One region of the Paenibacillus sp. FSL M7-1046 genome, then DNA from elsewhere that is predicted to be linked to it. Evidence: riboswitches for the same ligand, from Rfam matches in the RefSeq annotation. Region 1 holds a riboswitch; each other region holds the start of a gene.
What was found. Region 1 has a riboswitch for thiamine pyrophosphate ahead of NYE29_RS29850 (ABC transporter ATP-binding protein). Riboswitches for the same ligand answer to the same signal wherever they lie in the genome.
Positions count from the first base shown of each region.

Region 1 (7,968 bases):
CGGAAAGTCCAAGATCAACTCCCTAAAGGAACAAGGTCTCATAAAAGGCATCTCCGATACCCAGTTTCTGCCCGGCGCCAAAGTGACCACAGCACAAGGCGTGCAGTTTATCACTGGTGGACTTCAACTCAGTCTGGCTGCCATTGATTTCAACAAGGCTCCTCTGGCCAGCGCTATATTCTCCAAGGTAAAAGATAAAACCTGGTATGCGGAAGCATTCGTCAACGCCCATTACAACGACGTTGATATTCCTGCAGATATCGATCCTTCCAAGCTAATTACTAAGGAGATGTTCACCAACCTGCTCGTTCAGGCCGTGGAGAAGGTTGGCAATCTGCCACTGATCAATATTGTTCCTGTAGATATCGCTGACGAAGCTGCACTGGAGCCTTCCTACCAAGGCAGCATACAGCGTTCGCTGAAATACAAGATCAACACGCTTGATGCAAATGGCAAGTTTAATCCGAAAAGCGAGCTCACCCGCGCCGAAGCGGCTGTTATGCTGTACAATGCACTGGAGTATCTGAATTCAGTCAATGATGCATCCACACAGAACTAAATACTATTGACCGCATCTCAGGCGCTTCCTTGCGCATCATGAGATCAAGTGGAAACGGCTTTGCCGTCCTTTTTAAGGACGGTACCGTTTCAGCGAGAAATAGAAGGATAAGTTATCGTGTGAAACATATAAATTCTTATATTTGAACTAAATACAAGTAAAGGCAGTCCGGGTCTCCCCCTGGACTGCCTTTACTTGTTCCACGCAGCTTGGATACACTGCGACTCACAAATCATCGCCGCTCAGCCGGTTCAGAAACTGCAGGGCCCGCGGATTCTCCGTCTGCTCCAGTACCTGCTGCGGAGTTCCCTGTTCCAGGATCACACCGTTGTCCATCAGGATGATCCGGTCGGCCACATCGGCAGCAAACTTCATCTCATGGGTGACGATCACCATTGTCATGCCTTCAGCCGCAAGCTGCTTGATGACCTTCAGCACCTCGCCCACCAGTTCAGGATCGAGCGCTGAAGTGGGCTCATCGAACAGCAGCACTTCGGGATCGACCGCCATCGCCCGGGCAATAGCCACACGCTGCTGCTGGCCGCCGGACAGCTGATGAGGGTAAGCCTCCGCTTTATCACTGAGGCCTACCTTGGCCAGCAGCTCTAACCCCCGCTGCTTAGCTTCCTCCTTGCTGCGTTTCTGTACAGTAACCTGCCCCTCCATTACATTGCCAAGCGCAGTCATATGCGGAAACAGGTTGTAGGACTGAAAGACCATCCCTGTTTTTTGGCGTAGGGCCATCAGTGTCTTATGCGGAATTTTCCTGTTTTGCGTAAATTCAAGGTTTAATTCCCCCAGCGACAGGCTGCCCTGATCCGGTATTTCCAGCAGATTAAAGCAGCGAAGCAGCGTTGTTTTGCCGGAGCCGGAGGGCCCGATAATCACCAGAACCTTGCCATGCTCCATGCTGAGGTCGATACCTTTTAACACCTGTAGCGAACCGAAGGATTTATGCAGGCCGCGAATTTCAATCAAGTGCTTTCCTCCTTATCTCGCCGAATAACGGTCAAACCGCTGTTCCAGGACATTTTGCAGCGCGGACAGTACGGAGCAGAACAGCAGGTAGAATAATGCAGCCTCACTATAGAGCAGCAGCGGTTCGTAGGTGGTCGCCGTGATCTGCTGCGCTGTTTTGAACATCTCAACGTACGTAATGCTTGCCGCCAGGGAGGTGTCCTTTACGAGACTGATAAAAGAGTTCGACAAGGGCGGAACCGATACACGCGCCGCCTGAGGCAGAATAATCCGCCGCAGTGCCTGCCCCCGGCTCATTCCGACGGAAAAGGCAGCTTCCCATTGGCCTTTATGTATGGACAGGATGGCTGCCCGGACAATTTCCGAAGAATAGGCTCCAACACTGAGTGTAAAACCGATTACAGCGGCAATAAAAGGATCCAGCACAATCCCTGCCGCCGGAAGTCCATAAAAGATAATAAAGAGCTGCACCAGCAGCGGTGTCCCGCGGATTACCCAGACGTAGAACCGGGCGATCAGCTTCGGGATTCTCCATGAGGAGAGACGGAACAGCGCGGCAAGAACAGCCAGCAGCAATCCAAGCGCAAAGGAAACAAGCGCCAGCGGAAGGGTATAAGCCACCCCCGCTTTAAACAGGGGTAGCAGTGAATCCATGAAAATCCCAATTTTCCGGTCATCCATCGTTCAGACATCCTTTTTGGACACTCGGCTGCATCTTCGCGCCAGCTCCATTTGTTATTTGGACACATCCGCCCCAAAGTATTTCTCCGATATTTTCAGATAGGTTCCATCGCTCTTCATTTCAGCCAGTGCATCGCTGACGGCATTAACCAGCTCTTCGTTTCCTTTGAGGAAAACTGCCGCACTTTTCGATCCCTCAGCCGTTTCATCCACCTGTTTGATCTTTGCATCTGGTTTTTGCTTCTTTAAGTCGAGATAGGACAAGCCGTCATTTACGGTCGCATCAATCCGGCCCGAGGTCAGCAGGTCTATGGCCTGGTTGAAGCCATCCACAGCGACGATCTCTGCACCGTTCTCCCGGGCGATATCGGACAGGTTGCTGGTCAGCGATTGACCTGCCTTCTTGCCTTTAAGATCCGCGAAGGCTGTAATATTCTGGTTATCCTCGCGCACGATCAGCACGCCCTTGGAGACGATATACGGCTCAGAGAAATCATATTTCACCTTGCGTTCATCCGTGATCGAAACCTCGTTGAATATCGTATCGAAACGTTCTGCATCCATGCCGGCAAACAGGCCATCCCATTGGGTTTCTATAAATTCGGGTTCCACCCCCAGCCGTTTCGTAATCTCCTTCGCAATCTCCACATCAAAACCGGTAAGCTTGCCCTCTGCATCATGAAAAGTAAACGGAGCATATGTCCCCTCCGTACCAATACGCAGCTTGCCACTCGCTTTAACAGCTTCCAGTGAGTTCTGCCCGGCCGGAGCCGCCGCTCCTTCTGTGGGCGCGGCAGTAGCCGCAGGCGCTGTATTGTTATTATTGCCGCATGCCCCTGCCGGCAGCAGAGTTAGCAGCAGCAGGATAGTCAGACTAAGCTTCTTCATCACATGAACCCCTTTCAAAATCCCTCTATTTTTCACTGCATGGACACTTGCTTATCTTGCCCAAAAGCACCGCTGCTTCATCAAGTTTTTTGCATCTTCAGTCAGACCTCTACTTATGCCAGCCGAAACGGTACGGCTCCAGCAAAGAGGCGATTTCCGCCGGTATGATCACGCTGTTCATAACCGGACTGCAGCAATGTGAGCGACTGCTTCTCTTTACAAACTGCCGGGATATGGTATATTAATTAGCAATTGCAAATTCAATATTGACCTGTTATTTCACTAGGGGAGTCGGCCGACTGAGACGGAGCTTTAAGCTCCGGACCCTTGGAACCTGATCTGGATCATACCAGCGGAGGGAAGTGGAGCAGAATTGTTCAGCGGAGCCGCACTAAGCTAACTGACTGTGACGTTCAGACCCATTTATTTCCTCCGGAAATGAATGGGTCTTTCTTGTGTTTGCTGTTGCCGCCGATCCGGCAAGTATCGTCATACAAACTACACCCGCAGGAGGTTTCCATATTCCAATATGCTCACTATAACCAACCTGACTTATTCGTTTGCAGCGACTAGAAATCCGGTATTCTCCGGTCTTTCAATGACCGTCCGCCAAGGCGAATTCATTTCCGTTGTTGGAGCCAGCGGCTGCGGGAAAAGCACACTGTTCAAAATTATTGCCGGCCTGCTCGAGCCGTCCGGCGGTGAAATAACCGTACATGGACGCTGCTCTCCTTCGACATGCTCGCGGCTTGGACAGATCGCTTATATGCCGCAGCAGGACCTGCTGCTGCCTTGGAGGACCGTGCTGGACAATTGCCTGCTTCCCTGGGAGCTTAAGCAGGACTCTAGCCGGCACGAGGCACTCGCCCGGATCCGCGGAATGCTGGACGGCTTTGGTCTTTCCGGCAAGGAAAATGCTTATCCGCAGGAGCTGTCCGGCGGGATGCGCCAGCGGGTCGCCCTGCTGCGCACACTAGCTGCAGGCAACGAACTGCTGCTGCTTGACGAGCCGTTTGGAGCGCTGGACGCGATCACCAAACGGGAGATGCACCGCTGGCTGCTGGAGCTGTGGGGCGGGCTGGATAAATCCGTTCTGTTCATCACTCATGATCTTGAAGAAGCGCTGCTGCTCAGCGACCGGATTTATTTGATGACCGGCGGCTCTGGCGGCGGGCTGCAGGAGCTAATCGTCACTTTGCCGAGACCCAGACATTACAAAATGAATTATGAACCGCAGTTTGTTGCCCTGCGGGAGGATTTGGAGAGTAGATTGCATGAGAGCTCTATGGTATAAGAAACAGCTGCGGACTTATGGCCCCTTTCTACTGCTTGTGGTGCTGCTTATTGCGGCATGGGAGATCACAGCACAGCTGAACATGATCCCTTCATTTATTCTCCCGGCGCCAAGTGCAATTTGGACAGCGCTGATTGAAAAGCGGGGACTGCTGTTCGGAGAGCATTTGCCCGCCACGTTGCAGGAGTCACTGATCGGGTTTGCCCTCTCGGTTGTTTGCGGAACACTGCTGGGTACCGGCATGCATATGTTCGCTCCGCTCGCCAAAGCACTTTATCCCATGCTGATTATCAGCCAGACCATTCCGCTGATCGCGCTCTCACCTATTTTTATTATGTGGTTCGGCTATACCCTGTGGGGCAAGGTTGCTGTCGTCTTTCTGACTGCCTTTTTCCCGGTTGTGGTAGCCGTCTATGACGGCCTGCGGCATAGCGGCAGCCTGTACAGAGACCTGCTCCTGACGCTTGGGGCAAACCGTTGGCAGATATTGCGTAAGACGCAGATTCCGCTGGCGCTGCCCTCCTTTTTCTCCGGACTTAAGCTGTCCATCGTCTACTGTGTGATCGGAGCGACGATCGGGGAATGGCTGGGCGGCAGCCGGGGGCTTGGTTATTTCAGCCGCCGGATGGCCGGCAATCTGCAAAGTGCAGAAATGTTCGCCGCCGTATTGCTGCTGTCCGTTTTGGGTGTAGCCTTGTTTCTCAGTATCGCTGTGCTCGAAAAACTCATTTTGCAGAAAAGAGGATTTTACCGATGACCCATCCTGAGCTATATCGCAATCATTCCACACATAAGAAAACACACCGCCTTATTCCATACTTATTGTTGTTATGCCTGCTTACCCTCTTAAGCGGCTGCGCCAGCGCAAAAGACCCGGATACCTCCGCCGCTTCTTCAGAGAATTCCAGCGGCAATCCGCACAAGCTGACTATAATGCTCGACTGGTATCCGAACGCAGTTCATTCCTTCCTGTATGCTGCTCAGCAGAATGGCTATTTTGCCGAAGAAGGGCTGGAGGTGGACATTCAAATGCCGGCGGACAGCAATGATGCTTTGAAGCTTGTAGCCGCAGGCAAAGCTGATCTGGCTCTCAGCTACCAACCACAGGTACTAATGGCGCGCAGTGAAGGAATACCTGTAAAATCTGTCGCAGCGCTCGTAAGGCATCCGCTCAATCATCTTCTGGTCCCCGCAGAGAGCGCGATAACCGGCCCGAAAAAACTCACAGGCAAAAATGCCGGATACTCCTCCATTCCCCTGTATGAAGCGATGCTCCGGACAATGGTCAAATACGACGGAGGCGATCCGGCTTCACTGAACCTGATTGATGTTGGATTCGATCTTATTCCTGCCCTTTCTACCGGACGCACAGACGGCATTATCGGCGGATTTATAAATCATGAGGCATTGATATTGGAAAAAGAAGGCCACCCCGTCACTTCATTCGATCCGACGGACTACGGAGTGCCGGACTATTATGAGCTTGTACTTGTTGCCAGTGAACAGGGCTTGTTGGATTCGGAGGATGACTACCGGAAGTTCATGAATGCGGCACGCAAAGGACAGCAATTCGTACAGGAGCAGCCTCAGCAGGCACTTGAAATATTGTTTGCACACGAAGACGCTACCGCCCCGCTCGACCAAGCAATCGAGACAAAAAGTCTGGAAATCCTTCTGCCGCTGATGGATGCAGGAAAACTGCCTTTTGGACAGCAGGAGGAGAAATCCTGGGAGAACGTGCACACGTGGCTGTCCGAGAACGGACTGTTGAGCGGAGAATCGGACAGTAAGGAAGCTTTTGTTAATCTGTAGGAGCTAAGTTCTAAGGGCCGAAGTTTAGAGATTCATGTATGGGGACTGGACTTATGTATGGGACTTGTATCGTGGACCATTCTTTATGGGACTAATCCAGTGTTAGCGGGACCATTATTTTTGTGCATTATTTTCACTCAAAAGCTTACGCAACAGCGTTATCTGGATACTGTGAATGCGGTTCTATTAGATGTATGTAGGCTGAATCTAGAATTAGCAGTGTTAGGTTAATTTCTAAAGGGCATTTTTTGGATGAGTGTATTTTGTGCAGCAGATTGCTCATTTCTCTGCGGTGATCCGCATTCTGCTGTATTTCATGCAGTAGATTTCTGCATTTCCGAGCAAAAGCCCCTTTTCTGCTAGATTCTGCTGTATAGAGTGCAATAGAAGCTGTTTTGCGGCTGAGATTTAGGGGCCGTCTGCTGTAGAAAGTGCAATAGAATGTACCTCGCTAACGCACAGAGAGATGAGATGTATGAGAACAGACATGCGCTGTAACAAAACTTTGAGGAGGACTAATAATGAGTTATTTAGCTAAAGTACGTGAAGCCAATCCGCTCGTGCACAACATCACCAACATTGTGGTGGCCAACTTTACCGCCAACGGGCTGTTGGCCCTGGGCGCTTCGCCCTTCATGGCCGATGCCCATGAGGAGGTCGCGGACATCGCCGCGATGTCGGGAGCTGTCGTGCTTAACATCGGCACGCTGAACGAGCATGCCATCACCTCGATGGTGCTGGCCGGACAAGCGGCTGGGCGCCATAAGGTACCGCTGGTACTGGACCCGGTTGGAGCCGGTGCTACCGCCTACCGCACTGAGGTCACGCATAAGCTGGTCCAGGAGCTGCGCATTACCGCCCTGCGCGGTAATGTTGCTGAGGTGGCCCATGTTGCCGGGGAAAGCTGGGCCATCAAGGGCGTTGACGCCGGTGCGGGCGATGGCGATGTCATCGCTTTGGCGAATAAAGCGGCACGAAAGCTGGAATGTGTGGTCATCATTACCGGGAAAGATGATGTAATTACCGACGGCATCAGCACCTACGTCGTCAGCAACGGTGATCCCATCCTGACCAAAGTCACCGGTACGGGCTGCTTGCTCAGCGCCGTAGTCGGAGCTTTTCTGGCGGTCAGCGGCGGGTCATGGCTGGAAGCGGCTGCCGAGGCGCTCTCCTTCTATGGTGTCGCTGCCGAGATCGCAGCCGAACGGACAGCTTTTAAAGGCCCCGGCGCCTTCCAAATTGAATTCCTCAACCAGCTGGCCCTGGTCACTCCGGACACCTACAAGGAGAGAGCACGGGTACAGCTGCTCACACTATAATGCTTGCGGTAAAGGAGTGGACTACATGACAAAAGTATTCAAAGCGCTGACAATCGCCGGCTCCGACAGCGGCGGCGGTGCAGGCATCCAGGCCGATCTGAAAACTTTCCAGGAGCTTGGCGTGTACGGCATGTCGGCACTTACCGCTGTGACTGCACAGAATACTCTCGGAGTACAAGGAGTATACCCGCTCGGAGCAGAAGCTGTCACCGCACAGCTTGATTCCGTCGGAAGCGATCTGCAGCCGGATGCGGTCAAGACCGGCATGCTTTTTAGCGGTGAAATCATCCGCGCCGTTGCCGGGAAGGTACGCCAGTATGGCTGGGATAAGCTGGTGGTTGACCCGGTTATGATCGCTAAAGGCGGTTCACCGCTGCTGCAGCAGGAAGCCGTGCAGGCGCTGATTACCGAATTGCTGCCGCTCTCCCTGGTGGCAA
Region 1 covers NZ_JBBOXB010000001.1:6,669,638-6,677,605, forward strand. Annotated here, with positions in the region: gene NYE29_RS29830 (S-layer homology domain-containing protein) at 1-559, shown strand, start outside; gene NYE29_RS29835 (amino acid ABC transporter ATP-binding protein) at 785-1,537, opposite strand; gene NYE29_RS29840 (amino acid ABC transporter permease) at 1,550-2,218, opposite strand; gene NYE29_RS29845 (amino acid ABC transporter substrate-binding protein) at 2,273-3,106, opposite strand; TPP riboswitch at 3,381-3,484, shown strand; gene NYE29_RS29850 (ABC transporter ATP-binding protein) at 3,636-4,400, shown strand; gene NYE29_RS29855 (ABC transporter permease) at 4,381-5,157, shown strand; gene NYE29_RS29860 (ABC transporter substrate-binding protein) at 5,154-6,212, shown strand; gene thiM (hydroxyethylthiazole kinase) at 6,734-7,531, shown strand; gene thiD (bifunctional hydroxymethylpyrimidine kinase/phosphomethylpyrimidine kinase) at 7,557-7,968, shown strand, end outside.

Region 2 (7,968 bases), 4.8 Mb from region 1:
ATATTAATAAGACCAGCCGTCCGGTTCATCGGGCGGCTGGTCTTAATGTACAGGTTGTTAAGCGGATATCGCTTAAGATTACTTGGCGCTCTTCGCCTGCTCTTCCCGCATCCACTGTGACAGCTGGCGCTTGAGCTGGAGGAATTCCGGCGAATCGGCGATTTCCTCGCGGCGCGGCCGGGGAAACGGGACATCGACCGTATGCAGGACGGAGCCGGGACGTCCGGAGAACACATAGATGCGGCTGGAGAGCAGCAGCGCTTCTTCAATGTTGTGGGTGATGAACAGCACGGAGCGGCGGTTCTCCTCCCACAGCTCCAGCAGCCAGCGCTGCATTTCGCTGCGCGTCAGCGCATCCAGTGCGCTGAACGGCTCGTCCAGCAGCATCAGCTCCTGCGGCGCGAGCAGCGCCCGCAGGAAGGCAGCCCGCTGCTGCATGCCGCCCGACAGCATATGCGGGTAGGCCCGCTCGAAGCCGCCAAGGCCGACCTTGGCCAGCCAATGGCGGGTGGTTTCCCGCGCCGCAGCCTGCGGCGCGCCCTTAAGCTCACCGGCGAGCAGGACGTTGTCCTCGATGCTCCGCCAAGGGAAGAGCGCGGGCTGCTGCGGCATATAGCTGATCTCTCCGCGCTGCCCTGTAACAAGGTTGCCGTTCATGCTTACCGTTCCGGCATCCGGCAGCTCCAGGCCCCCGATAATATGGAATAAAGTGCTTTTTCCGCAGCCTGAGGGTCCGACAATTGAGACGAATTCCTGCGGCTGCACTGTTAAGGATACGTTGTCCAGCACGCGGGTTTCGCGGCGGCGGTGGGTGAAGGTTTTGGAGATTCCTTTTACCTCAAGTGCAGGTGGTAAGGTCCTGGATTCAGGAATACCGGCTGCTTCAGTGCCGGATGGCGGGTTGTCTGTAATATGCGGCATTGTCGGCCATCCTCCTTTTCTAGGAACTTTTGCGCGGTTTCCAGCGCACCAGCCATTTCTCCAGCAGTGCGATAAGTGCGAACAGCACAAGACTGAGCAGCACGATGATGGCAATGGCGACGAATACGCGGTCTGTGCGGTAAGCGGATTTTTGCAGCAGCATGTAGTAGCCGATGCCCTTGTCAGCGCCGATCCATTCCGCGACAACAGCGCCCATTACGGCATAGGTGGCCGAAATTTTAAGCCCCGAGAACAGGGCGGGCAGGGAGCCCGGAAGCTCCAGCTTGGTGAAGATCTGCCATTTGTTCGCGCCGGCCATCTTCATATAGTTTAGCATGGTCCGGTCGCTTTGCATCAGGCCGCCCATGGCGGCGACTGAAACCGGGAAGAAGCAGACAAGTGTAATCAGCACAATCTTCGGCAGCAGCCCGAAGCCGAACCAGATAATCAGCAGCGGCGCGAGCGCAATGGAGGGCACATTTTGACTGAGAATGAGCAGCGGGTAGAGTGCTCTCTTGAGCCAAGGCAGCAGATGCAGCAGCAGGGCGACAATAAGACCCACGCCTGTGCCGATGGGGAAGCCGATCAGGGTAAGGCGCAGCGTAGCCGCTGTATGTGCCCAAATGCCGGAAGCATTGCCCGAGGTTTCCCGGGCGATATCGCTTGGACTGGGAAGGATCCATGACTCGATATGGAACAGGGATACCGAAACTTGCCATAACCCCAGAAAAAAGACGACCGCCACAAGGGGCGGCCAAATCTGTTTCCAATACGATCTCACGGCCGGTATTTCTCCGTCAGCTTGTCCATGCTGATTCCATTCGGGTTATGGGCGATTTTGATCTGGGAGATGATGCTCGGACTGCCTGCTGCAATCAGGGCTTCATGCATCTGGCGCACAACCTCAAGCAGCTCGGTGATGTCGCCCTCCATCGTGGTCTCCAGCGGGTTCACCTGATGTTTTACACCTGATTTCTGAATCACTTCGATGGCTTTGTCCACGTAAGGAATCGAATCCTCGTTGTTCGGAGTTTTGGGAATTACCTGAATGCTTAGCAATGTATTGGCCACAATATATCAATCCTCTCAGTTTAAATGGGTAATCTGCGTACAGCGCGAAACGAACATTCAATCACTTCATCCTTAATCAGTTAGCTGGCAAAAACTCATTCGTAAATGTGCTTGGAACATCCAGCGGCTGATCGAGCAGCTTCAGGCCATACATCCAGTCGGCGTAATCCTGCCAGACCTCGCTCTTCTGCTCGCCCCAGCGGACGGCATCATCCTTGTATTTCGGGCTGAGCCATTTCTGGCTGGCCAGGACCAGCTTGGGATCCAGCTCGGGAACAGCTTTGGTTAGAATAGCTGCGGCTTCCTCCGGCTGATCAATGGCGTATTGATAACCTTTCGAGGTAGCCTTAAGGAAAGCCTTCACCAGCTCCGGATGTTCGGCAATTTCCTTCTCGCTAGTAGTCAGTACCGGTGTGTAGTAATCAAGCTGGGGTGCATAATCCTTGAGGTAGAGCATGTCGAGCGGTTCTCCGCGCAGCTCCGCTTCAATCCCGGTCCAGGCATAGAAGATCCAGGCAAAATCAATGTCGCGTTTCACGGCGGTGAAGAAGTCCGCTTCACCGATGTTCACCAGCTTCACCTTTTTCACATCTCCGCCTTCGGGGTCCATAATGGCTTTCATGGCCGCTTCTTCGGCAGGGGAACCCCAGCCGCCGTAGGTTTTGCCTTCGAAATCCTTCGGTGTCTTAATATTGCGGTCTTTCGGTGCAGCGAACCCGGAGGTATTATGCTGAATGATAGCGGCGATGGACACGAGCGGCACCTTCTGCAGGCGGGCCAGCGTCAGCGCCTCTTGGGCACTGATGCCAAAAGCGGCTTCGCCCGAGGTAACCATCGTGTCGGACCCGGCAGCGCCCGGCTGCACGATTTCAACATCCAGCCCTTCCTCTTCGTAATAGCCCAGCTCTTTTGCCGCATAAAGCCCGGTATGATTTGTATTCGGCGTCCAGTCCAGCGCGATCTTTACCTTGGTCAGCTCCTTCGGAGCGTCCGTTGCTGCCCCGGCAGTGGTTTCAGGAGCAGTGGTGCTGTTCCCGGCAGTCTCTGCCGCATTCCCGCCGGAGTTCCCGTTGCTATTGCCGCATCCGGCAATGGCAAAGACCAGCATGCAGGTGAGGCTGAGCTTTAATACTTTTGTGACTCCCATTTCTCTTCTTCTCTCCTTCCAGCAACCCTAGTCTTCCAAATTCTGAATAGTCCCATATAAAAAAGGCGCCCCGAGAATCGGGACACCAGTTACTTGCGCAAGGTTGTGCTTGGGCCATAAACGGCCGTAAGCGATTGACGATTCCTACGCTGGCATTATCCAGATCAGGTATAAGGGTCAGTATCTTGTGGGACACAATCTCAGCCGGCCAATTCCAGCACCCCTGGTACTATGAAGTTATAGGTATTGCTGTGTTCTTACGGTGTATTATAGACGCCCGCTCCATAGTTGTCCAGTAGCAACTCTGCTTAGCTATCAAGCTTCAGCGGCAGGCGCCACGGCCCTTTGAGCAGAAAATGCGGCTCAGAAAGCTTAAAACGCAGCTTATCCTCCCCGGGTTTTGCTTCTAAATGGAGGGTTTTCATCACGCCGTAGGTCTGGTCGGTATTCACCCAAGAGAATGAGCTGTTGTCCGCCTGCCCCGGATAGCGAATAAGGAAATACTTCAGCGTCCGCAGCTTTGCGGCATTGAAATTCACATTCACATCGACGCTGGCAGCCGTCTCGCCGGTACGTTCAATGCGGGTGAACTCTACCTGAAAGCCCGCGATTTCCGCGCGTGTGTGGAGCATTTTCTCCTGGCCGATATCAGGCAGCGGAATCTCTACTTCTGCAGATACGGCGTCACGATCTGAAACTTCAATATAAGGAATGAAGACCGTATAAGGCCAAGCGCCCGCCCCGGCAGTCTCATGAAACCGGAAGTCGGAAGGATAGGACATGGATTCAGGCTGCTCCAGTACCGCCTTTTCTCCTGCCGCGTTCTCTATATAGAGACCTGATCCAGGCACCAGCGGCTCCAGTCCGTAAGAATGGACAGTCAGCCCGGATTCTCCCGTCAGTGTGGGCAATAACTGGACACGGACAAGCCTGCCGCCAAGGTCCACCGGAAAAGCAGTAATCCGCACATCCTGCTGTATATCGCTTGCGCCGAGTTCCCCGAGCTCCTCAGCTGTCTTCGGAGCGGTGAGCTGTAACGGACCAACGGTTGTGCCGCCCAGATGCAGGGTTAGAAGATTATCCTGCTTCAGTTGCACCGCTTGAGTTGAACTGTAGCTGCCGTACCACTCACTCTCCGAGGACGAACGCATGTAAGAGGTGAAAGTATAGCGGTTGCCGCCGATATCTGCCTCAAATTCGCTGACTTCAGGGACTTTCCGGCCGCGAAGCGTAATGCTCACGCCAAGCTCTTGCAGGAGAACGGCATCCACGGTCAGACTTCCGTCCCCCACAGCAATGTCATAGGGTTTGCTCAGTACATAGATCCGGTCACCGGGGCTGTTCTCCACAACGGTGCCGAAGCCAGGAAGGAAACTCAGCGCCTTTCTTAACCCGGCCTGTACCTCAGGAGAGAAAGCGAGCATACCGGCAGCGATGAGTATTACTGCCGCTGCGGCCGCGAAGATATTCCGCCTCTGGGATCTCCGGGCGAAGGAACGGAAGGCGTGGACAGCGGCTTCGGGCTCCAGACGGGCAAGTGTACGTGCTTTGACGCGGGCGAGCGAAGCTGCCTCCTCTTCGTCTGCGGGGCGCGGACCTTGGTCAACCTCCGGCAGAACACCTAAGGCAAGCTCTGCATCGCTGAAGCTCATAGAATCAATCATCCCGAACAGGCGCTGTTCCTCAATTTTCATGTCTTTGGCCATGTTGCGCCTCCTTTCCCTGACTCTCAGACAGGCCTAGCTTCTGCTTGAGCAGCGTCCGGCAACGGTATAAGCGGCTTTCGACTGCCTTTTTACTGAGACTGAAAGTTTGCGCTAGCTGATCAAGGCTCTCATAAAGAAAATATCTGCGCAGAAACAGGCTGCGGTCCGGTTCGCCCATCTGCTGCATGCAGCCGAACAATTCACTGGCCGTCTCGCGGGAAAGAACTTCCTGTTCGGCGGAAATCTCGTTCCGTGCAGCTCTGGAGGCATCTGCTTCTCCGGTTCCGCCCCGGCGCAGCAGCTTGCGCCTCAGATCCAGCGCTTTGTATTTGGCCAGCAGGAACAGCCAGGTGCGGAAGGAGGCGCGCTCGGGCTCATAACGGCTGATTCCGGTCCATGCCGCCATAAACACATCGCTCACACATTCCTCAACATCCTCCGCGCTTCCGGTGCCGGACAGAATACGCCGGACCAGTCTTTGCACATCGGGGCCAAAGAAATCAATCGCTTCTGCGAGTGCTTTTTTATCTTTGTTTATGAACCGCCCGGCCCATGCCAGGCTGTCATTAGGATTGAACGTCATAGGCAACCTCCGGCGTATATACTATTCATTACTACGTCGTCCGGAGAGCAAATCACTCATGATTGTTTCCGACAGCTTATCAATCCTTGGAATAAAATCTTTTTCTGCGGCGGCTGCGGATTCCGTTCCACAGCTCTTTCAGCGTCAGGAGGATGCTGACGAGGATACCGGTGAAGGTGAGCAGCAGTGCCAAATATTCAAAAGGAGAGTATTCCAGTATTTTGCTCCATTCAATGCGTCCCTTCAAATCTTCAATGACCTGGTTCATCCCGTAGATGCCGCTCACCACTGTGAAGACGGTCAGAATCATCAGCAGCGTATCCCGGCGTTTGGCCTGGAATTTCTCCTGGTACTGGAACAGGTCGTTCAGGGTCATTTTGACTTCATCAAAGAGGGCGTCATTGCCGTATACTTTGCGCAGCTGGATGAAGATCTCCCGGCCCTGCGACTGTGAAATCAGCTCCAGAAAATAAAACTTGGCCGAAAACTTGTTAATCAGGAAGATCAGATTCTCAATTTCATCATAATCGTGGTTGATACGCAGCCGGGAGTGAAGATTGGAAAGCTTCAACAGGACGATTTTGTGGAAAATACTAAGGAGCAGCCCGTAGTAATACTGCCCGTACATCTGATTGACCAGTGGGGTGGCTACCTCCTGTTCGGCCCGGCTCAGGCAGCAGAAGGTCTGCTCGTTGGTCATATAGTAGGTATCCGGCCCCCAGCGGTTGTACGAATGTGCCTGGCAGTACTCCTCGATGTACTCGGGATCGCTGGCGCTGATATAGGGTTTTCCGTCCAGATTCAGCCCATCCAGCTGGGAGGCGCGGTAACGCAGCTCCACACTGATTTCGTCTGCGTCCTCCTGCCGGTTGAAGCCATAAAAGGCTTGGACCAGCATTCGTTCATCAACGAAGAAGGGAAGCGTCTCGAAGTAGGCTCCGTCAATTTCCGATTGGTCCATAAACGGCTGCAGGCCATCGGCCAGATTCCTGAACACAAAATCCTCCACCTGATCGAAGGTTTTGTCCTGGCAATGGATATATGTATGTTTGTCCTGGTAGGAGACATCCTCGAGTGTGCGGAAACGGTCGGCGAATTCCAGCGCGGTGCTGAAGGGCAGGTTCTCTTCCTCGATGCGGACTCTTACGGTCAGAAATCCAAGCTGAAACGGACAAATGAATACATCCGTCGAGAGTACCCGGAAGTTTACGGATTGCTGTGTCATTTCCAGCCTGCAGGCCAGATCGTTTACCCGGGAAAACCGGCGGAAGGAATCTTCTTTATCCTTGTCCCGCGGGAATAGGACATGGGCTGCGAACGGCAGATAGCTGCGCTCCATTTTCTCATGGGATACGCAGTAGCCTTCGCCGTAATAAGCATCCTCCAGCTCTTTGCTGTCGAGAAAAAAACGGGTGAAGCCGTCAAGCCCAAGCTGCCGGGCCAGGCTCTTGTCCTCACCGTCCTTGATGGAGAAGGGGAAAATAAACTGCAGCAGAGCGGTATGTAATGTAGGTTCGGTGTGTTCGGAGAAATGCTCAGTCATTAAGAGTTCCACCCTTATGCACAGGATATTGACATCTTCTATATTACCCTAATTTTCAGGCTGCCAAGCTAGGAGAGACGAACGGTCCAGATCCAGATCAATTTATTCAAAAAGGATAGACTCCTCCTGTGATGAGTTCATGATTTTGTCCCGGATTCATTCTGAACCGGACGGGTACACTATAATAAGCACACATATTGGAAGGGAGCTGTTTCGTCAATGGATAACAATGAGCTGGAGCAAAATATCATCAAAGCGCTGGATGACAATAAGTTCGGTTCCTTCGGCACGATAGAAGCCGGCAACAAACCTAAGGTGCGTTATATGGCGGTATTTCATGACGGATTAAACATTTACCTCGCAACCAATCGGAAGACGCATAAGGTAGAAGAGCTGAAGGATAATCCGCATGCTTTTCTGCTGCTTGGATATGAGAAGGGCGGCGGCAAGGATGTGCTGGAGATCGAAGCAACAGTCGCTGTCACCAAGGATGAAGGCTTGCGGGCTAAAGTATGGAATAAATCACTGGAGCAATGGTTCAAGGGACCGGATGATCCTGACTATGTCATTCTGGAGCTTGCACCGGCACGGATAGAGTATGTCGGCAAAAACGAAGAGCATGGCGTTTGGCAGCCTACGGCCGCAGTTAACGGCAAATAAATCTAAGATATGAAGCAGCTGGCCATCTTAAACCCTACGGTTTATAGATGGCTTTTTGCCGTCCGGAAGATAGCTGGCTTATGGTAAATCATGTTATAATTACTGAACTGAAATCTGACATCTAGAGGCGAGGAGAATGCACATGAACTGCAGTGAGTGCTCTGACATCGAACCGGTAGAGGACGCAGGAGAATTAAAGATGCGGCCCTGCCCGATTCCGCTCGCCAATGCTATAAGGGCTGCAGGCTATAAGCTGACAGGCTCAGCGGATACCGGAATAGCCGCCTATGCTTCCAGAGAGGAGCTCATGGATTTGCTGGAGCTTCTGGAGGGATTG
Region 2 covers NZ_JBBOXB010000001.1:1,828,543-1,836,510, reverse strand. Annotated here, with positions in the region: gene NYE29_RS07870 (ABC transporter ATP-binding protein) at 79-921, opposite strand; gene NYE29_RS07865 (ABC transporter permease) at 941-1,702, opposite strand; gene NYE29_RS07860 (thiamine-binding protein) at 1,699-1,992, opposite strand; gene NYE29_RS07855 (ABC transporter substrate-binding protein) at 2,069-3,139, opposite strand; TPP riboswitch at 3,264-3,374, opposite strand; gene NYE29_RS07850 (hypothetical protein) at 3,448-4,845, opposite strand; gene NYE29_RS07845 (sigma-70 family RNA polymerase sigma factor) at 4,823-5,428, opposite strand; gene NYE29_RS07840 (hypothetical protein) at 5,508-6,971, opposite strand; gene NYE29_RS07835 (pyridoxamine 5'-phosphate oxidase family protein) at 7,191-7,631, shown strand; gene NYE29_RS07830 (EAL domain-containing protein) at 7,774-7,968, shown strand, end outside.
Region 2: it holds a riboswitch for thiamine pyrophosphate, as region 1 does, so the genes downstream of both, NYE29_RS07855 (ABC transporter substrate-binding protein) here and NYE29_RS29850 (ABC transporter ATP-binding protein) in region 1, are expected to answer to the same signal.

Region 3 (7,968 bases), 3.5 Mb from region 1:
AGATGACGAGTACGGCTACGGCGGCGATTGCTGCAACGATCAGAAAAATCGCCTTTTTGTCCAGCAGCGTGCCGATTGTCTGTTTCTTATCAATCAGATTCACAATATATAGATTGTACGAAGGCAAATAGTCCGCCAGCACGATGACCTCCCGCCCGCCGATGGAGAGCTCCTGACTGGACAGGCCCACCTCAGCGATCTGCTGCGCGCTTTCCAGCAGGTCGGGAGACATGCTGCCGATTTGCTCCGTCCGATTACTGGACACGATCTGGCCCGATTTATCCAGAAACATTACATCGTTTCCCTGACTCGTAAAGCTGGCGTAGTTCTTGCGGAAATCACTTTCACGGGTGAACATATACAACGTGCCGTACGGCTTGGATAGACCCGGGGCGGTCAACGCCTTGGCGGCGACCAGATAACGGCTTTGTGAATTGAACGGGCTGGCGTCCATAAAGCTGTAGAAGAGCTGCCCATTGCGTTCCTGAGCGGCCTTTGTAATGGGATTGTTCTTCAACTCTTCTGAGGAGCCCGACCAGTAGGTAACATCGCTGGTGTAGCTTCTTCCGTTCACACCCAGAATGGAGAGGCCGATATTGGTCCCTCCGATACCGGACTGAATGCGGTCCATTTGATCCCGCATACTGTAATACCGCTTGAAGTTCGCCAGTGAATTGATATCCTTCTCCGTCATGAAGCTTCTGATCACGCCGCTCTGCCCGACTTCAATAGCGCTGTTGACGGTTGCATAATGGGAGTTCTCCAGCGCACTTTTGATCTGGTCGATAATCTTGGAATTGGTGATGCTGAAGGTTTGCACGAACAGCTTTTGGGACATTTGTACGGTCACTCCGGTAATCAGGACGGTAACCAGAATGATGCTGATGACCATGACGGCGAATATTTTACTGAACAGGCTTTGATCCTTGAGCTTTGTGAGCCATTTCTCCGTTAGTCCCATTTCGGGCTCCTTCCCGCTGCATTAGCCTTTCCGGTATTGACTGGGCGAGATTCCCATCAGCTTGCGGAATACTCTGGTGAAATAGCTGTGGTCTGAGTAGCCCACAAGACTGCTGATTTCGGAAATGGATAGACCGGCATTTTCTTTCAGCAGCAGACACGCCTTTTCAATCCGCACCCGGTTTAAATATTCGTTGAAGCCCTCTTTGTTATGTAGCGCAAAATAATTAGACAGATAGGACGGGTTGAAATGAAACTGCCTTGCCACTTCGGTCAGCGTAAGCTGGCGTGAATAATGCTCGTCGATATATAGTAAAATTTTTTGAATGGCTGGTACTCCGCCGCGGTTCTTGGTTACACATTCCGTCGCAGCTTGCAAAAACTGCTCAAGCCGTATCTCCGTTTCACCGATATGCCGTGCCTCATGAATGGAGCGGAAGAACTCATATTTGCTTTCGTCCAAGGCGCGGGCCTCGTAATGGAAATGCAGCAGCATTCCGATGATCTGAAACATACTGTGGCATAAAAACGATTTGAACTCGAACATCCCTGTATCTCTCCGGCCAGACATGGACGCAACATATGCGCTCAAGCGGCCGAAAGCCAAATCGAACTCCTGCCGGTTCAGCTCTGCGCCGAAGGCATCCTGATCGAAAGCGGGACCCTGCCCCCCCTCCTCGCCGTTATCTACCAGTAAACAGTGATCCGGGAGAAAGAAGCGGCGGTCCAGCAGCTTCATCAGATCATCCGTATAGATCGTATGCAGTTCACTCAGCTCAGTGAAAGCCCGGCTGACCGCGAGATTCAGGAACATATTTGCACGAATGCCCGCGGTGAATACCTGATCTGCAAGACGGACGAGCGCCTCATACCCAGCCTCCTCCAGATTAAACAACAGGCGGACATGCCCCTCCAGCGGAGACAGCCGGCGGAAGGTTACCCTGCTGCCGCTGCTTTGCAGCAGAGAACGAATACTGTTCTCCAGCCACTCCTCTTTGCGGCTATTCGCAGCGGGTTCGTCGCCCGTATCAGCAATTAGCAGCACGAAGCCCGGAAAGGGGAACATCACCCGCAGCGCTTCCTCGTCGTACTCCACTGGAAAGCCGGAAAGCAGTTTGTCCAGAATATAGTCCGCGGATTGCCGCTTGTCGCTTCTCCAGTCCACATGCTGAAGCAGCGGAATCCGCTGCGCGGTCTTTTTCAGAACGGCAAGCAGGGAAGCGGCCTCCAGTCTGGGCTTCAGGATATAGTCGGCAACCCCGCTTTGGAAGGTCGAACGCACATATTCGAACTCACTGAAGCTGCTAAGCACGATCACCTCAATTTCCGGATACACCCCCTTGACGAGCCGGATCAGCTCTTCCCCGTCCATCACAGGCATAACGATATCGGTCAGGATGATATGCGGACGCTGTAATTCAATTAATTCAAAAGCCTCTCTTCCGTTGGAGGCCTCGCCCGCAATCTGAAACCCTTCCCCTTCCCAGTCCAGCAGATGGATTATCCCCTGCCGTACCAGCATTTCATCGTCCACCACCAATATTTTGCAGAACGTTGTGTCCATGGCTTCTCCTTTTTGGGAACAAAAATACACTAAAAAACAAAATGAAACCCGCTTGATTAAGGGGTTCCATCTCACCGAAACAAACTTATCTATCAGAAATGAAACAGCTTTCATAATCTGATTTACATTATAGGTATACGCCCGGAGACTGTCAATTGAGAGGGAGGAGGGCGATTAGGCTATAGTACCCGGCCGACAGTTTATTTATAGATCAGACCTCCGCCTTCCTTAAACTCTTCTGCTTTGTACCGCATCCCAGCGGTAATCATCTCTTGCTCCGGTTCTTCTTGTCCATCCTGCAACCTCGCCGTATCGCGGATACCATGAGAAATGCGCATACTGCAGAACTTGGGTCCACACATAGAGCAGAAATGAGCCGTTTTGGCCCCTTCCGCCGGAAGAGTCTCATCATGATATTCCAGCGCCCGTTCCGGGTCGAGCGACAAATGGAACTGGTCCCGCCAACGGAACTCGAAGCGCGCTTTGGAGAGTGCGTTATCCCGATCCTGCGCCCCCTTGTGTCCTTTGGCCAAGTCGGCTGCATGGGCGGCAATTTTATAGGTGATGACGCCTTCCCGCACATCATTTTTGTTAGGCAATCCTAAATGCTCCTTCGGGGTAACATAACACAACATCGCCGTGCCGAACCAGCCGATCATCGCCGCTCCAATAGCCGAGGTGATATGATCATAGCCGGGTGCAATATCCGTAGTCAGCGGACCCAGTGTGTAAAAAGGAGCGCCATGGCAGAGCTCAAGCTGTTTATCCATATTCTCTTTGATCAGATGCATCGGTACATGGCCCGGGCCTTCCACCATCACCTGAACATCATGCTTCCAGGCAAGCGAGGTTAATTCCCCCAACGTCTCCAGCTCGGCAAACTGGGCTTCATCATTAGCATCGGCAATGGAGCCTGGCCGCAGCCCGTCACCTAAAGAGAACGCAACATCATAAGCCTTCATGATTTCACAAATATCCTCGAAATGTGTATAGAGAAAGTTCTCCTGATGATGGGCCAGGCACCAGGCCGCCATAATCGAACCCCCTCTGGAGACGATACCCGTCATTCTTTTGGCCGTTAATGGGATGTAACGCAGCAGTACCCCGGCGTGAATGGTGAAATAATCCACTCCTTGCTCCGCCTGCTCGATCAGAGTGTCCCGGTATACCTCCCAAGTTAAATCCTCGGCCTTGCCGTTTACTTTTTCCAAAGCCTGATAGATAGGCACTGTCCCGATAGGTACCGGAGAGTTGCGGATAATCCATTCACGGGTGGTGTGAATATTTTTGCCTGTCGACAGATCCATAATATTATCCGCTCCCCAGCGGGTAGCCCATCTCATCTTCTCTACTTCTTCATCAATGGAAGAGGACACCGCCGAATTCCCGATATTGGCATTGATCTTCACCAGGAAATTCCGCCCGATAATCATCGGTTCACTCTCAGGATGGTTAATATTCGCTGGAATGATCGCACGGCCGCTGGCTACTTCCTCTCTAACAAACTCAGGGGTTACATTTTCCCGGATTGCGATAAATTCCATCTCCGACGTAATCAGGCCTCTGCGCGCATAATGCAGCTGGCTGACATTGCCGCCTTCTCTGGCTCTCAAGGGCCGACGCTGCAATCCCGGAAACACCTCTGCCGCCGACTTCTCCGTGAGATTCCCGTTATCCTCCGGCTTGACCGTTCTTCCTTCGTAAGATTCGGCATCTCCCCGCTCCGCGATCCACTGAAGCCTGTGAGGCGTTAACCCCTTGCGGATATCGCTATAGGCTTCATCATTAGTATAAGGCCCGCTTGTATCATAGACATGGACAGGAGCATTCTCCGCTTCTCCGGCCGTACCCGAGGTTCGGCTTAATGTAATCTCGCGCATTGGAACTTGAATATCAGGCCGTGAGCCCTCCACATACACCTTGTGACTTCCCGGAAAAGCACACAGATCGACCTCATGTTTCTTCTCTTGATTCGGCATCTTGTTTCCTCCTTAAGGTTTAAATAAATAAGAGTGCGCGCAAAAAAGCCGCTCCACATGGAGCGGCTCAAATATCCATATAAGGCTAACGCCAACAATGAAATAAAGGTCCGACTCCACTTTCCTACGCTGGTATGATCCAGATCAGGTTCAAGGGTCCAGGAATGCATTTTTCCCGTCTCAGCCTATTCAGGCTCCCCTAGTGGTTTCTTATTTAGTTATGTTTAAGTTACAGAGAAATCCAGCAATTGTCAACGGTGCTCTTAATAGAGCTTTGGATAAACCTGTCCTCTTTTTATGAAAAATGCTGAGCTATATTACTTAGATACTCTTCCTCAACCGTATTTTTCTTCATACTTATGAGCATTTCCGCATCTTCTCCCACTACATAACGGAATTTGCTTGTACCGTCTGTGGCCGCTTGATAAATAGTGTCAGCTACAAGTTCTGGTGCCGAGGCATAGTCTGGAGCTTTTTCCATTTCCCCTAATTTACCCAGAAAGGCAGTAGTGAATGATTTATAATCCGTTAAGCCATCATTAAAAAAGAACTCCATCGATCTTCCGCCAAAGTCCGTGCTAATGGCTCCTGGTTCAATCAACTTTACTTTGATGTTTTGGGATGCTAATTCAAAAGATACGGATTCAGAAAAACCTTCTACCGCGAATTTAGTGGAGTGATACAGAGACATCGTAGGAAAGGTCACGATCCCTCCCATTGAAGAGATGTTGATTAGCAACCCTTCCTGATTAGATCTAAAATGAGGCAGCATGGCTTTAGTCATACTAATAAGACCAAAAACATTCACTTCAAATTGTCTGCGGATCTGCTCATCCGTAGCTACTTCTATAAGCCCCATTGACCCATATCCGGCATTATTCAGGAGAACGTCAATTTTACCAAACCGCTGAATAGCTTCAGCCAATGCAGATTGAATGGTATCTGTTTTCTCAACATCTAACCGCAACACCAATACATTGTCCAATGTAATGAATTCAGTTTCTTTTTCAGGTGCACGCATCGTGGCTACTACGTTCCATCCTCTTTCAGCAAAATGTTTTACAGTAGCTCTCCCAATGCCAGATGAAGCACCCGTGATGAATATTGTTTTCATTAAAATTCCTCCTAAAAGTATCTGAATTCGCTAAATGCTGCTCTTCTCTTCCTCTAACTGCTCCATGCTTAACAATCCCCCGGCAATGGTTGCAAGTTTAGCTTTATATTCTGCTATCCCAATCTGGATGCAAATGATCTGGGCCGGGTGCATTTCATCTTTATAATGTGAATACTGCTCTAATAACTGATCTAACTTTTTTTGTGATTCCTCTTGTACTTGCTTCAACCAGAAAATCACCTTGTCATACCCCACAAATCGGCCAAAATAAAGCCTCATCATAAAATCGGATTTCTTACTACTGTCTCCCTCTAGTGGCGCTAGTAAATAGTCGTTAAAACAATCTCGCCCTTTAGCCGTTATGTTATAAACATTCTTGTTTGGCTTACCTTTCTGGGGCACAATTTCCTTGGTTATTAATTCTTCCTTCTCCATTCGGGCAAGCGTAGGATAAATCGTGCCATAACTAGAGCTATAGAAATTAGACAACACATTCTCCAATAACTGCTTTATTTCGTAGCCAGTCAACGCTTCTTTCATGAGCAAGCCTAAAATAACATCCTGACTGTTCAAGAATAGCTCCTCCTTATTTAAAAACATCTACATATTACACTTATTAATATATCAGACCAATATATATCACGTCAATATATAATACTTAAGCAAAAAAACCGAGTGAAATCAGGAGTGAATGCCTGAAATCAACTCGGCTTGTCATTTGTGCTTAATTTGCTGAACTAAAATATTCTGATAAAATCCCCACCAAAACTTGCTTATAATCATTTAAGTCATAAGAAGAGTTATTTACTTTTTTCTTGGCTATGTTTATGCCGTTAAATATTTCTTCTTCTAATTCCCTTCTTGCCTTCAGTACCTCCAAGGTTCCTTCTAACCCTGTATAACCCTGTTTTTTTCCATACCCTTGGTTAGTATAATATTCAATAAATCCCTCCGACCATTCTTTAGGTCTTTCCGTAACGGCCTTTCTGAAAGAATGATCAAGATCATTCTGCTCTACGTAAAGCAGCAATGGATTCAGCCGCTCCACAATCGCTGCCAGTTCCAGAACATAATTTATAACGTCTTCCTTCTGTGCACCATATTTAATCATCCCAATGGTTACAGGGTTTTGTATAAAACAACAATCAAAAATAAAGGTGTCTGAGCCATTTAAAACACTCGCCGCAAATCCCTTCCAACGCTCTGTTATCAGTTTCCTGTTTTGAGCTAGCGACAATTCATAAACATCACTTTTGGCAACTGTCTGCAATAATTCATCTGGAAAATCGGGCCCATATTCATTTGCGATTTTTCGATATTCCAGGAAATAATGGTTCCCTTGTTTAATCACACGATTATTCAACAAATCTCGATACTTCACATGGGTATTCAATAATTCATCGAATTCATTTTTCTCCAAATAGGCGACTCCCTCATAATCCGCTGGATGCTCCAAATCCCCTTCTAAAAACAGCTGAGGTTTAAGGTTCATTTCCGTAAGAATTTCATGAACTAATTGAGCCGTTGTTGTTTTCCCGAATCCTGGTAATCCCTCAATCAAGACTAACTTCGGTTTCATAATAAAATCCCTCCAATCATTAGTAGGAGGATATGTAGGTTAGGAGCGATAGAGATGCGGTTTCCCACAACATTAAAAGCGGATACCCTAAGGTATCCGCAGAATGGGTTTACATTACACCTTTCCCTGCATACCCTGTAAGATTAAAGAAAAGCATGCCGAATAAAATAGTGTAATCACTATTACAGGCATCCTTTCGCATTGTTAATCTTTACAGAGTAATCCACATGATCAGGTTAACGCTCCTTTGTATGCATCTCTATTAGTTAGATTAACATTGAGCAGAGATAAATTCAATCCGGGAGTCTTCTTCAAACCTCCCCTGCTAGTTTAGTTGATACAGATTCCACTTTTGCGCGTTTGTACCATTGTCATCCCAAATTTGAACGTTGGTTCCATTTTCAGTACCAGCAGCAGCAACATCCAGAGCTTTCCCACTGTTGCTGGCAATCAATTTATAAGTACTTCCAACTTTAACAATGCTCCACTTCTGATTGGAACCGCCGCCATAACTCCATAATTGCACATTCGATCCATTGGCAGTCCCCATCTCGGCTACATCCAAACCTGTATTGCTATTGACGTTAATAACCTTATACAAACCTCCGCCAACATCTGTGATTATCCACTGCTGGGCACCCGTTCCGTTATCGTCCCAGATCTGTACATTTGTGCCGTTTGCAGTGCCTGCAGCAGCTGCGTCCAATGCTTTACCGCTGCCTACGTTAACCATTTTGTAGGTTTTACCAGAAACGATACCATCACTCGGAGG
Region 3 covers NZ_JBBOXB010000001.1:3,159,729-3,167,696, reverse strand. Annotated here, with positions in the region: gene NYE29_RS13965 (sensor histidine kinase) at 1-961, opposite strand, end outside; gene NYE29_RS13960 (response regulator transcription factor) at 983-2,524, opposite strand; gene thiC (phosphomethylpyrimidine synthase ThiC) at 2,725-4,503, opposite strand; TPP riboswitch at 4,608-4,714, opposite strand; gene NYE29_RS13950 (SDR family oxidoreductase) at 4,799-5,617, opposite strand; gene NYE29_RS13945 (PadR family transcriptional regulator) at 5,648-6,190, opposite strand; gene NYE29_RS13940 (hypothetical protein) at 6,342-7,196, opposite strand; gene NYE29_RS13935 (cellulase family glycosylhydrolase) at 7,522-7,968, opposite strand, start outside.
Region 3: it holds a riboswitch for thiamine pyrophosphate, as region 1 does, so the genes downstream of both, thiC (phosphomethylpyrimidine synthase ThiC) here and NYE29_RS29850 (ABC transporter ATP-binding protein) in region 1, are expected to answer to the same signal.

Region 4 (7,968 bases), 840 kb from region 1:
CAATACATATGGTGAATGGCTGCCTAATGATACGCTGGAAGCCATTCGTGAATATATTGTAGCTATTAAAGGCCCGCTTACCACTCCAATCGGCGGCGGAATCCGTTCTTTGAATGTGGCGTTGCGCCAGGAATTGGACCTGTATGTATGTTTGCGTCCAGTGCGTTATTTCGATGGCGTGCCTTCACCGGTGAAACATCCGGAGCTGGTGGACATGGTTATTTTCCGTGAGAATACAGAAGACATTTATGCGGGTATCGAGTACCAGGAAGGCTCCGAGGCTGTCAAGAAAGTGATTGAATTCCTGCAGAAGGAAATGGGTGTGAACAAAATCCGCTTCCCGGAAACCTCCGGTATCGGCATCAAGCCAGTGTCTTCCGAAGGCTCGAAGCGCCTCGTGCGCGCTGCAGTTGAATATGCGATCAAGCATGGACGGAAGAGCGTAACGCTTGTGCATAAGGGCAATATCATGAAATTTACCGAAGGTGCGTTTAAGAACTGGGGTTACGAAGTGGCTGAGCAGGAGTTCGGCGACCAAGTATTTACCTGGAACCAATATGATGTCATCAAGGAACGTGATGGTGAAGCTGCGGCCAACGCTGCCCAGAAGGAAGCGGAAGCTGCCGGCAAAATCATCATCAAGGATGCAATTGCCGACATCGCTCTGCAGCAGGTATTGACCCGTCCGACCGATTTCGACGTGATTGCTACGCTGAACTTGAACGGCGACTACTTGTCCGACGCGCTTGCTGCTCAAATCGGCGGCATCGGCATCGCTCCGGGAGCGAACATCAACTATTTAACAGGGCATGCTATCTTTGAAGCAACACATGGTACGGCTCCGAAATATGCCGATAAGGACGTTGTGAACCCGGGTTCGGTCATTCTTTCCGGAGTAATGCTGCTGGAGCATTTGGGCTGGCAGGAAGCGGCTGACCTTATCTACAAAGGAATGAGCACCGCGATCAACAACAAAACGGTGACTTATGATTTTGCCCGTCAAATGGAAGGCGCAACAGAGCTGAAATGCTCTGCGTTTGCCGACGAAATTATCAATAATCTGTAGCCTGTAGGAGGATATCCCTTGGCCATCAAACGTTATAAAATTACAGTCGTGGGTGCCGGCTTCACCGGCGCTACCACGGCGCTTATGCTTGCCCAGAAGGAACTCGGCAACGTGGTGCTGCTGGATATTCCGCAGCTCGAGAACCCGACCAAAGGCAAGGCGCTTGACATGCTGGAAGCCGGCCCTGTGCAGAAGTTCGACAGCCAGATTACGGGAACCTCAAGCTATGAGGATGCTGCGGATTCGGATATCGTGATTATTACGGCAGGCATCGCCCGCAAGCCGGGCATGAGCCGCGATGATCTGGTGAATACCAATGCAGGAATTGTGAAATCGGTCTGCGAAAATGTGAAACGTGTCGCTCCGGAATCAATCGTAATTATATTGAGCAATCCGGTAGATGCGATGACTTATGTGGCTTACAATGCACTGGGCTTCCCCAAAAACCGGGTAATCGGACAATCCGGCGTGCTGGATACGGCCCGCTACTGTACTTTTATCGCCCAAGAGCTTAACGTTTCGGTTGAAGATGTACGCGGCTTTGTGCTGGGTGGACATGGCGATGATATGGTACCGCTCGTACGCTACTCCAGCGTTGGCGGCATTCCGATTGATACGCTGATTTCCGCAGAGCGTATTGCCGAGATTGTACAGCGTACACGAGTCGGCGGCGGCGAGATTGTCAGCCTGCTCGGCAACGGCAGCGCTTATTATGCGCCAGCGGCTTCCTTGGTCCAGATGACAGAAGCGATCCTGAAGGACAAGAAGCGGATTATTCCGGTAATCGCTCTGCTTGAAGGTGAATACGGCTATGATGGGCTGTTCATGGGCATTCCGGCGCTGCTGGGTGCGGACGGTATTGAGAAGGTATATGAACTGGAGCTTACGGCAGAGGAGAAAGCGGCTTTGGATAAGTCGGCAGATTCGGTACGTGCCGTTACTTCAGTAGTTACGATTTGAGCATTAGCCTGCGGGAGCCCCCATTTTAGAAATTAAAATGGGGGTTTTCTTTTCTTCTATTTGTTGGTTATGTATAATTGAAGTGTAACTAAAATCACTGAAAACAATAGAGGAGGTATGTTATGGGTCACTTTTTGTTTTTTCTACATATGATCGGTACATTGGCGCTGGGCTTTTATCTGGTGCTGCCGTTTGTTCTCGGGCGTGTCCAGAAGCTGAGCGTCCCTGCGAGAGAAGGAACGCTTAGTGCAATCGGCGGCTTCAACCGCTTCGCCCAGTACGGTCTCGTCATCCAACTGCTGACTGGCGGCTATATGATGACAAAGGGTGAATATTCGGTGCCGTGGATGATCGTGGTGGTTGTCCTGCTGCTTGCGATGTTTGCACTCGGCGGCATCATCAGCAAACCATTGCGTCTTGCCGCAGCCGGCATGCGCGAGAACCGTGACGTATCCGCAGAGACTGGCAAAATCCGTACCTTAAGCCTGCTGCTCATGGTGGCGCTGGTGCTAATGGTGTTTTTTATGGTGTACAACAGCATTATTTAAGACTCTCCTTCATAGAAAGACTACAGAAAGCCCGCCTCCGGAATGGCAAGGAGAGCGGGTTTTTGGGTGCAGACATTACTTCGGGACAAGTCTATCGGGTACCACCCCGCCATGCCGCTGTCACAGATTGTAGCAGACAACGCTTTACAGCAGTTCGTTCAGGGAGAAAACATGGCTTTTCTCAAATTCAGCGAGGATTCCCGCCGGAAGCAGGCGTTGAAGCTCGAGCCGGTTGCACCATTTATAATCCGAATGCTCTTCGGACAGCTGTACTGCATGGTCAGTGCTCCGGCACAAATAGGTGATAATGACAAGCTGCCTTGCCGGATCGGTTAGAAACGAGGTTGCATACAGCAGATTGCCGACAGTAACCGCAAGTCCGGTCTCCTCGTAAATCTCCCTTTCCAGAGCCGCCTCCAGGTCTTCTCCGAATTCTATTTTCCCGCCCGCACATTCCCAGGTGCCCGCTCCGACAGAATCTCTTGCCGCACGCCGAACAAGCAGAATCCGGCCTCCATGTACAATAACTCCTTTGACAGCAACGATGATGCTGCGAGTGTGTTTGACCATATTGCGTGCTCTCCCCTCTGCGCAGAGTCTGCATAAATCCGCAACTCCATTTGCTGGATTAGTGCTTTCTCTCTAAAGTATATCGCCTTCCACGGCAAAAACGACTGACATTTTAGTTTGACCGCACCCAAGGTGTGGTAAGTAACATAACGTAAAGCAAATGAAGAGATGATCTGCAGGTGCATAAACCAGGCACCCTGAGCCAACCCTAAAACGATGAGTAACCAACAGGTACACAGCGAAAGGAGAATGGATCATGCCAGACAACACGCAAACCAAAAAAACACTACCTCCGCAGGTGCAGGACCGCCAGCCCGGAATTGAAAGTGAAATGAATCCGCTGCCGGAGTTCGAGACTTCAGCCTATAAGGCGGCGGGCAAGCTGCTGGGCAAGGCGGCTCTGATTACAGGAGGAGACAGCGGTATTGGCCGGGCGGTTGCCGTTCATTTTGCCAAGGAGGGTGCGGATGTCGTTATTTCCTACCTCAATGAGCATTCCGATGCCGAAGAGACTAAACGCCAGGTGGAGCAAGAGGGGCGGAAGTGCATTCTGATTGCCGGCGATATTGGCGTGGAGGCGTTCTGCCAGGATCTGATCAATAAGACGGTGGAAGGACTCGGCAAGCTGGACATCCTGATTAATAATGCGGCCGAGCAGCATCCGCAGGAGAAGATTGAGGATATTACCTCCGAGCAGCTGGAGCGGACGTTCCGCACGAATATTTTTTCGATGTTCTATTTGACCAAGGCAGCCATGCCTCACCTGAAAAAAGGGTCCACGATCATCAACACGACTTCGATCACAGCCTACCGGGGCAGCCCGCAGCTGCTGGACTATTCGTCCACCAAAGGGGCGATTCTCAGCTTTACCCGTTCGCTGTCGATGAACCTGGCGGACAAAGGCATCCGGGTAAATGCCGTAGCGCCGGGACCGATTTGGACACCGCTTATTCCGTCGACCTTTGACGCGAAGAAAGTCAGTGAATTCGGCGGCACGCAGCCAATGAAACGCCCGGGACAACCGGAGGAGCTGGCTCCGGCTTATGTGTATCTGGCTTCCGACGATTCATCTTATGTAAGCGGACAGGTAATGCATGTGAACGGCGGCGAGGTCGTAAACGGCTAAATGCGGCTGCTGATTCCATTGCTATGAATAATTTGAGTCTGGAGCGGAACCTTGGGTTTCGCTCTTTTTGATGCAGGCCTCTTTTAAAGGATGGCTCTTCAAGGAATAATATGTTAGTATATGAAACGTTAAGCGTAATTGAATATGAATTTGTCACTAGGGGTGCCGCAAGGCTGAGACGAACATACCCGTTCGGACCCTTTGAACCTGATCTGGTTTATACCAGCGTAGGGAAGTGGAGAACGAATAACTGCAGCGGGGCTGAATGGCCCGGTATTCCTGTATATATTCCAGACTGCCTCCTTTACGGGGGGCGGTCTTTTTTGTGTTTGCCGGTAATGCAAAAGAAAAGGAGAAGGTGAACGTGTTGAAAGAGATACATTTGATCTCGGATGGAAAGCAGAATCCGGCGCAGTTTGTTCAGCTGGCTGCTGCTGTGCAATTCATAGTGGATTATATCCATCTCCGGGAAAAGGCAATGTCTGCACGGGAGCTCATGGCTCTGACGGAGCAGCTGATTATAGCGGGGGTTCCGCCTGCCAAGCTGATGATCAACGACCGGATAGACGTTGCTCTGGCCGCAGGGGCGGGCGGGGTCCAGTTGGCTTGGCACAGCCTGCCGCCTGCCGCAGCGCGCAGCGTAGCACCGGGGCTGCGATTGGGAAGGTCGGTGCATGCCCCGGAGGAGGCGGCTGAATCCGGCCGGCAGGAAGCGGACTTTTGCCTGTTCGGGCATGTGTTTCCCTCGGCCTGCAAGCCGGGGCAGCGGGAGCGCGGATTGCAGCAGTTGGCTGAGGCTGTCCGCTGCAGCAGCATTCCGCTGATCGCCATAGGCGGAATTGAGCCGGGCAATGCCGGAAAGGTTCTGGCGACCGGGGCTGCCGGAATTGCCGTAATGTCCGGAATATGCAGTGCGGGAGATCCTGTGGCCGCCGCTACAGCCTACAGATCAGCAGTTCAGGCCGTACCCTAAGCTTGAAGCCATTTAATAATGCTCCTGCACCAGTTAAAGGAGGTGAGCAAGCATGAATTTGATCGTGAATGGAAAAGGCGGGACCTATGAAGAGAGCTGCCGGACTGTAGCTGATCTGCTAAGCCGGTCCGGGTGGACCGGGAGACTGGTTATCGTGGAACTGAATGGTGAGATTGTCGGCAAGGACGTTTATGGAGATACGCTGCTGAGCGAAGGTGACCGCGTAGAGCTGGTCCACTTTGTCGGCGGGGGCTAAAGTGCCAGTGCGTGTTGCCGGATGCAAGAAGTAAGAGGCAAATGGTATGAGGTAAGTGGTAAGTGGTAAGTGGTAGGAAGCAAGAGGCAAGACGTAAGACGTAAGACATAACAGGTAAGATAAAAACTCGGCGTATCAGCAACAGAAGCTCCGCATTTTAGCGGGCCACTATCTCAGGAGGCGATTTTATGCAAGATTCTTTCGTTATCGGCGGAATCCCTTTATCCAGCAGGCTGTTTATCGGAACCGGGAAATACAGCCGCAATACCCTTATTCCCGAAGTGATTGCACGCTCGGGTTCTCAGGTCATTACGGTGGCTCTTCGCCGGGTTGATCCGGAGAGTGACGACAACATTGTTATGCATATTCCCTCCCATATGACGTTGCTGCCCAATACCTCCGGCGCGCGCACAGCTGAAGAAGCGGTACGTATTGCCAGACTGGCCAGGGCGGCAGGGCTGGGCAATTGGGTGAAGATCGAGGTCATTAATGATCAGAAATATTTGCTGCCCGATAATATGGAGACAGTTAAAGCCACGGAAATATTGGCTGCAGAGGGTTTCGTTGTACTTCCGTATATGAGTCCCGATCTTTCCGCAGCTATCCGGCTCAAGGCAGCCGGAGCTGCCGCTGTTATGCCGCTGGGTGCGCCCATCGGCTCGAACCGCGGCCTGCAGACCAAGGAGTTGCTGCGGATTCTGATCGCAGAAGTGGATCTTCCGGTGATTGTTGACGCCGGTATTGGCAGACCTTCCGAGGCTGCTGAGGCAATGGAAATGGGCGCATCCGCCGTGCTGCTGAACACGGCAATTGCTACTGCGCGTGATCCGCTTCTGATGGCGGAGGCATTCCGTGAGGCGGTAACCGCAGGGCGCAAGGCTTATCTGGCCGGACTGGGGCCGGTGGAGGAGGCGGCAACGGCCTCTTCGCCGCTGACCGGCTTTTTGTTCTAGTCAATGCAGAGAAGGAAGGGAGGAAGAGCATGAGCTTTTTTGATACGGTGATTCGGTTAGAGCAGCTTCCTTACGAGACTTTATGGAAGCAGTATACTGCGGTGGATGTGAAGCGGGCGCTACGATTGGAACAGCTGGACGAAGACGGGCTGATGGCACTGCTGTCTCCCGCGGCGGAGCCTTACCTGGAGGAAATGGCGCAGAAAGCGCAAAGATTGACACGTACGCACTTCGGGCATGTGATGCAGCTGTTTACGCCGATGTATTTGGCCGATTTTTGCGTGAATCATTGCACTTATTGCAGCTTTAGCTCGATTTATGACTTTCCGCGCAAAAAATTGACACTGGAGGAGGTCAGGCAAGAAGCGGAAACTATCGCCGCCACAGGCCTGCGCCACATTCTGATTTTGACCGGCGAATCCCGGAGTGAAAGTCCGGCCACTTATGTGAGGGAGTGTGTGAAGGTGCTCCGTGACTATTTTTCTTCTGTCAGCATTGAGGTTAATCCGCTCTCTACAGAAGAGTACAATGAACTGAGGGTGGCAGGGGTAGACGGTCTTACCTTGTATCAGGAGGTCTATCATCAGGAGACTTATCGAAAGCTGCATGTGAAGGGTCCGAAGAGAGTCTACCGCAACCGTCTGGATGCGCCCGAACGCGGCTGCCGCGCCGGGTTTCGATCCGTGAATATTGGTGCCCTGCTGGGGATGTACGATTGGCGCCAGGAGGCTCTGGCAACTGCCCTGCATGCCAGATACTTGCAGGACAAGTACCCGGAGTGCGAGATCGGCTTGTCGATTCCCCGTTTTCGCCCGTATCTCGGAGAATTCAATCCGGCAAGTGATGTAACCGACCGTGCGCTGGTGCAGATCATACTGGCTTACCGCCTGTTTCTGCCCCGTGCGGGCATTTCATTGTCCACGCGGGAACCGGCAGCTTTACGCGATCATCTGGTCCATCTCGGCATCACTAAAATGTCCGCAGGAGTATCCACCGAGGTAGGCGGGCATACCCTTGAAGGCGGAACCCCGCAGTTTGAAATATCGGATGGCCGCAAAGTGCATGAAATTACAGAAATGTTGTATGCCAAGGGGCTGCAGCCGGTATTCAAGGACTGGGATATCCTGACAGAGCCGCTCCATTCACCAAAGATTACACCACACCATCAGGTGGACTCCCTGCGTTAATAAATTGGAAGCGATCAAATGCTGCATTCAATCTGCCGAATCTGCCCCGGGTTCACTGCTCATGCCAGCGGACAGCTCGTCCAGCGACATTTCAAACCCTGGAGCCATATGGGCCAGGAAATAATCCATCTCCGGCAGTTCCAGTATGCGCAGCTTTGTCGCGGTCTGCTCTTTGGCAGCGGCGAACTCGCGGTTGCCTGCAGCGACCTCCCAGACGCATTTCAGGTAGGCGTCCAGCACATCCGCTGCTTTGACATAGCGCAGCAGCCCGGCATCCTCTGAGCCGGGCGGGCTGTCCTGCGGCTGCAGGAGCGGCGTGTAGACCGCGC
Region 4 covers NZ_JBBOXB010000001.1:7,514,302-7,522,269, reverse strand. Annotated here, with positions in the region: gene icd (NADP-dependent isocitrate dehydrogenase) at 1-1,066, shown strand, start outside; gene mdh (malate dehydrogenase) at 1,085-2,026, shown strand; gene NYE29_RS33825 (hypothetical protein) at 2,149-2,574, shown strand; gene NYE29_RS33820 (NUDIX hydrolase) at 2,719-3,144, opposite strand; gene NYE29_RS33815 (SDR family oxidoreductase) at 3,401-4,270, shown strand; TPP riboswitch at 4,419-4,521, shown strand; gene NYE29_RS33810 (thiamine phosphate synthase) at 4,635-5,243, shown strand; gene thiS (sulfur carrier protein ThiS) at 5,296-5,499, shown strand; gene NYE29_RS33800 (thiazole synthase) at 5,688-6,452, shown strand; gene thiH (2-iminoacetate synthase ThiH) at 6,482-7,639, shown strand; gene yfbR (5'-deoxynucleotidase) at 7,667-7,968, opposite strand, start outside.
Region 4: it holds a riboswitch for thiamine pyrophosphate, as region 1 does, so the genes downstream of both, NYE29_RS33810 (thiamine phosphate synthase) here and NYE29_RS29850 (ABC transporter ATP-binding protein) in region 1, are expected to answer to the same signal.